Regions from separate parts of the Neobacillus sp. SAB-20_R2A genome, predicted to be linked through region 1. Evidence: predicted binding sites of a transcription regulator. Region 1 holds the regulator's gene; the other holds the start of a gene.
The links. The regulator NrdR, encoded in region 1, represses ribonucleotide reductase genes. The targets are predictions, from matches to a motif close to AACACNATATATNGTGTT.

Region 1 (3,184 bases):
TTTATTCATCACAAATAAAACTAAATGTGTTATACTAATACCATCAGATGGAGATAAAAGTATAACATTAATGCGGAAGGGGCCGTAAAATGAGAGCAAGAATTGCCATTAACGGGTTTGGAAGAATTGGAAGGATGGTTTTTAGACAAGCAATCCTTGAGAAAAAGCTGGATGTTGTCGCAATCAACGCAAGCTATCCTGCTGAAACGTTAGCACATTTAATTAAATATGATACCAATCACGGAACATTCCAGGGAGAAGTTATCCCTTTAGATAATGAACTGCTTGTAAATGGAAAAAGAGTCAAGCTTTTAAGTAATCGTAATCCAGAAGAACTTCCATGGAGAGAATTGGGAATTGATATTGTCATTGAAGCAACTGGAAAGTTTAACGCTAGGGAAAAGGCTGCGCTGCATTTAGAAGCGGGAGCAAAGAAGGTAATCCTTACTGCACCGGGTAAGAATGAAGACGTTACGATTGTTATGGGTGTAAATGAAGAAATGCTCGATATTGAACACCATGAAGTTATTTCTAATGCATCTTGTACAACAAACTGCCTTGCACCAGTTGCAAAGGTTTTAGATGATAAATTTGGAATTGAATGCGGATTAATGACCACTGTTCATGCTTACACAAATGATCAAAAAAATATCGATAATCCACACAAGGATTTACGACGGGCTCGTGCGTGCGGACAATCTATCATTCCGACTACGACAGGAGCAGCGAAAGCACTATCTCTTGTTCTGCCGCAATTGAAGGGCAAACTACATGGAATGTCACTGCGCGTTCCAACGCCAAATGTTTCCCTTGTTGATTTAGTTGTAGACCTTAAGCAAGATGTAACGGTGGATGATGTTAACAAGGCGTTTAGAGAAGCTGCCGGAGGTCCGTTAAAAGGAATTTTAGACTTTACGATGGAACCATTAGTTTCAGTCGATTTTAATACGAATGAACATTCCGCCATTATCGATGGACTTTCCACGATGGTAATGGGGACAAGAAAAGTAAAAGTATTGGCTTGGTATGATAATGAGTGGGGCTATTCTACACGAGTAGTCGACTTAAGTTTACTTGTCGCCGAAGAAATGGCTAAAATGTCGCAGGTAAAGGTTAGCTAAATAAGATAAGATTAAAAAGAGGTTGCTTTACAGGCACCTCTTTTTATATTTTCGGGATATTGATATACACTAGAAACAAAGGTTTACAAGGAGGGACGCTAATGGCGATTTTATTGGGGCTCTTTACCCGTTTTAAAAGACAAATTGAAACAACAGATAAACAAACTGATGATTCTTTAAAAACTCATTATTATAAAGGGACATTCAATCAGGTTTTCGATTCGGTAGAACAAATTTTTAAAGAAGATGCTGATTGCCATGTTACAACGGTTTCTAAGGAGCACGGCGAGATTGCTGTTGATATTCAGAAGCCCTTCCCATGTTTTCTTATTGCAACAATTGTCTCTGTTAAACCGATGGAAACAGCTGTGGATTTTACTATTTCATCCGAAAAGTTCGCAATGCTTGGGACCTATCCGGAATTAAAAAAACGTATTGTCGCCTACTATAAGCGAATTAGCCAAGTACATACCAATATTGGAACAGGAAAAAACTATTAATACTTTTACTTGTGAAAAGGTGTTCTTTTTTATAAGATAATAGTAAGAATTGTTGCGGAAAATGTTCGGATTTACCTATTAGATTTGGAGTTGGTTTAGGAGATGAAATGCCCTTCATGTCAGAATTATGGCACACGCGTACTTGATTCCCGGCCTGTGGATGAGGGACGTGCAACACGAAGACGACGAGAATGCGAAGAATGCGGGTACCGTTTTACTACATTTGAGAAAATCGAAGAGATTCCTTTAATTGTCGTCAAAAAGGAAGGAACGAGGGAAGAATTCAGCCGCGATAAAATCCTGCGCGGGCTTATTAAGGCATGTGAAAAGCGCCCTGTTGCTTTAAAGGAATTAGAGGACATTACACATGGTGTAGAGAAAGCTCTTCGAAGTCAGGGTGTTTCTGAAATTAAAAGTGATGAGATTGGCGAAATGGTAATGGACAGGCTCTCAAAAGTAGATGAGGTTGCATATGTCCGCTTTGCATCAGTTTACCGCCAATTTAAAGATATCAATGTTTTTATCGAAGAATTAAAAGAATTAATGAACAAAGAGAAATTATAAAGAGCTGTTTCGGCTCTTTTTTAGCTAATAGGAAAGGTTTGAATGAAAATGGCGCAGCATTGGCAGGAAATACTTCCAATCGATCGTTATATTGTTACCGCTAATGGACTGCTGCATGAGTATGACCGAAAAGTGCTGACATTTTTATACCAGCCTTTAATTGGGTCAACTTGCTTTAGCTTGTATATGACACTCTGGGCTGAACTGGAAGAAAATCGATTATGGTCGGAATCCTCCACACACCATTTATTAATGAATCTACTAGGTCGGAATCTAAATGAAATCTATGAAGCACGCCTAAAACTCGAAGGAATCGGCTTGGTGAAGACTTATGTTAAAACGGAGGATGAGGTGCGTTCCTTTATTTATGAACTCCACCCTCCGTTAAGCCCGGACCAGTTTTTTTTGGATGGTATGCTTAACATTTATCTTTATCGTAAAATTGGAAAAAATCATTTTTCCCGTTTAAAACGCTTTTTCTCGGAACAGCAAATCCCAAAAGGTACAGGATATCAGGAAACCACTAAGGCGTTTCAGGAAGTGTTTATGTCAGCAACACCCGGTACTATCCAATATATGCAGGATAACTCTGAGGATCTTGCTGCCGATACAGACCAGCACTTTATAGGGCGTCACGATTCAAGTGGTGTGCAAATTGATATCGGTACGTTTGATTTTGATCTGCTTATCGCCGGTTTAAATGAATCGCTTGTCCCGAACAAAGCTTTAAACCATAAGGTAAAAGAGGTTATTAGTAAACTCGCATTTCTTTATAATATCGATGCTATTCAAATGAAAAATATTATTCTCAGTGCTGTTAATGAGGCAAATGAAATTGATTTGGAAGAGTTGCGAAAAGCTGCGCGTGATTGGTATCAATTTGTGAACTATGACCAGCTGCCGACACTCATCGAACGTACCCAGCCGGCTGCCCATCGGGTTCAAACGGAAGAGCCAAAAACAAAGGAAGAGAAGCTCATTCATTATTTGGAAACAACG
Region 2 (3,184 bases), 270 kb from region 1:
GTGCAGACCCATTACACCAAGACCGACGCGGCGTTCACCGAGAGCTTGCTTTTTGTTTTCTTCTAAGAAGTATGGGGTAGCATTGATGACGTTATCCTGCATGCGGACGCCAACTGCTACTGTATTTCTCAATTTTTCAAAGTCTACTGTTTTAGTTTCTTTATCCGCCATTTCTGCAAGGTTTACTGCAGCAAGGTTACAGACAGAAAATGGTGCGAGTGGCTGCTCACCACATGGATTCGTTGCTACTACCTGCTGACCATATGCTTTCGCATTTGTCATGTCATTTGCATTATCAATGAAGAAGATACCAGGTTCTGCAGAGTAAGTCGCACAAATGTTAACCAAGTTCCAAAGTTCTTTTGCCTTAATTTTTTTGTAGACGCGAACTTTGTGACCCAGTCTTTCCCACTCACGAACATCTCCAACTTCATGCCATTTTTCATTATAGATTTTCATTTCCTCTTGGTCGTAGTTTTCTACGTAAGGGAAACGAAGTTCATATTCACCATCGTTTTCAACAGCTTCCATAAATTCTTTTGTTAAACAAACAGAGATATTTGCCCCAGTGAGGAACTCTGGATTATGAACTGAATAAGTACCGCCAGTTGCGAGTTTTTCCTCAGCATCTGCAATAATTGATTCGCTGAAACCACCATAACCAGGAATGTTCTTATAATTTACAATTCCTTGGTACATCGCTTCTTCTTGAAGAGTGAATGGTTTAAATTTCAACTTTTCTTTAGCAAGCTTTTTGATTGTTTCATCAGATGTATTTTCAATTAAGAATCTAAGGATTCTAGGATTTTGCATCTTAGAAATAATGAATTCAATGATGTCAGGATGCCAGTCCGCCAGCATGATCATCTGGGCGCCCCTGCGCGAGCCCCCCTGTTCGACCAAATGAGTCAACTTCGCAATATCATCTAACCAAGAAACCGAACCAGACGATTTGCCGTTTACACCTCTTGCCAAAGTGTTTCTTGGCCGTAATGTCGAACCATTGGTTCCAACACCGCCACCGCGGCTCATGATTTCCATTACCTGCTTGCGGTGGTCGGAGATTCCTTCACGGGAATCTGCTACGAACGGCATTACATAGCAGTTGAAATAAGTTACCTCAGTGCCAGAGCCCGCGCCATAAAGCACACGGCCGGCCGGAATGAAGTTCAAGCTTACTAGCTCTTGATAGAACTTTTCTGTCCATTCGATGCGCTTCTCTTCCGTCTCTTCTACAGCAGCAATGCCAGTCGCAACACGTTTAGCAATCTGCTCATAGAAAAGCTCTAACGGCTTCTCAATGACATCCAGCGAACTATAAATAACTCCAGTTTCTGCTGCTTCACCATCGAGGACACCTCTAAATTCCTCTTCTACTAAAACCTTAGCTTTCTTCTTCTCCCAATCGATTTCCTGAATGTATCCTAGGCCGCGTGCCGGGAATTTTGGATCTTCTTTAATCGTAAGAACAACAAAGTCGCCATTTGTGAGGGTGATTTTTTCAGTATCTTTGAAGGTGTAGCGGTCTAACATGACTAAACGCGAAACACCCTTGTGAGTTATTTTCATATCTGGGGTGACCGGGTGCACCTGTGGAAATAGGCGGATATCCTCATTCAACCTCCCAAAATCAATATTCAATTCTTGTCTAAAAACTACAGACATGAATACAACTCCTTTATCTATATATTCTCTATCTTGTGTAAGAATCTAGTAAGCTTTTGCTTATCTAGTTGATTTAATAAATTTAAGTTACCATATCTGAACATAGCATGGCAACAAAAAATCAATATATAGTACCGAAAATATTTTCGACACCCCTATATATTGTATGTCATGCAAAAAACAATTATTTTGTCAAACTTTAAAATAAATAGATTCACGAGAAAATAAAAGATATAGTGCAATTTTCGCTATAAAACGAGAAATTTTAACAATTTTCGCCGGTTGCCTCCAATGAAATAGGAAAAAAGCGGCAAAGCCGCTTTAGCAAGTCATCTCTTAAAATTCCACTCATCATTTTCATACCGTTCTTTTGCGAGCTTATTAACATAGGCAAGCTCTTCATCTGTCAACTGATAGGATTCAAGCTCAATATTTAAACCTTCTGCGAATCCTTTATAAAAAGCTTCCTTGGCCTCATCGAGAGTAATCCTTCGCGGACTAATCGCATTAATGGCAACAGCCTTATCCTTGAATGCTTTTTTCATCCGCTCCTTCACCCGGTCATTTGGGTATTTGAATAAGCTAAAAAGCTTGTCTTCATCCAGATCTAAAAGAATCGAGCCATGCTGGAGAATGACACCCTTCTGCCGTGTTTGAGCACTTCCTGCGACCTTGCGCCCTTCCACCACCAACTCATACCAGCTGGGGGCATCAAAGCAAACCGCGGACCTAGGATTTTTTAAGGCATCCCGTTCCTCTGCTGTTTTCGGAACAGCAAAATATGCTTCTAGTCCCAGTTGATGAAATCCTTTTAAAATCCCTTCAGAAATTACACGATAAGCTTCAGTAACTGTTTTGGGCATTGCTGGATGCTCCTCTGAAACAATGACGCTGTATGTCAGTTCATGCTCATGGAGAACCCCTCTGCCTCCAGTTGGTCTTCTGACAAAGCCAAGCCTGTGTGTTTTTACCGCTTCCATATCAATTTCTTTTTCAACCTTTTGAAAGTAACCAACGGACAGCGTCGGCGGGTTCCAGCCGTAAAATCGGATCACCGGTGGAATCTTTCCTTCGCTGTGCCAATCTAACAAGGCTTCATCCAATGCCATGTTAAAAGCAGGAGAACTATTGCCAGAATCGATAAACCGCCATATTTCTTTTTCCATAGAAAAACCTCTTTTATTTATAATTTCCTTTTACTAGTCTATCAAAATGAGGGGGAATTTCAAAATGAGATGTTTTTGGTATAATTTTTTAAGAAGATTTTTGTCCATTCTTCTTTATCTTTAAGAAAATGACTTATATAATAAATACTAGTGCAACAAGCTTGAAGGGGGCAAATAGAAGTTGAATTCACTTTATGTTTTATTAATCATTGTCGTAGCGGTTATCATCTACTCTGTTTTTACTTTTTTTTATCAAAAAAGGATTGTAAAAACAGTAACAGAAGAGGAATTCCGTGCAGGATACAGAAAGGCTCAGCTGATTGATGTTCGTGAACCAAATGAATTTGAAGGCG

Region 2: a site for NrdR is predicted at 1,817-1,834, ahead of V5M37_RS21465 (vitamin B12-dependent ribonucleotide reductase). Genes of this name have one in related genera too.

Annotation. Positions count from the first base shown of each region.
Region 1 covers NZ_CP145895.1:4,656,742-4,659,925, reverse strand. Annotated here, with positions in the region: gene V5M37_RS22900 (glyceraldehyde-3-phosphate dehydrogenase) at 90-1,121, shown strand; gene V5M37_RS22895 (hypothetical protein) at 1,223-1,621, shown strand; gene nrdR (transcriptional regulator NrdR) at 1,724-2,185, shown strand; gene V5M37_RS22885 (replication initiation and membrane attachment family protein) at 2,234-3,184, shown strand, end outside.
Region 2 covers NZ_CP145895.1:4,381,915-4,385,098, forward strand. Annotated here, with positions in the region: gene V5M37_RS21465 (vitamin B12-dependent ribonucleotide reductase) at 1-1,665, opposite strand, end outside; gene V5M37_RS21470 (lipoate--protein ligase family protein) at 1,995-2,831, opposite strand; gene V5M37_RS21475 (rhodanese-like domain-containing protein) at 3,013-3,184, shown strand, end outside.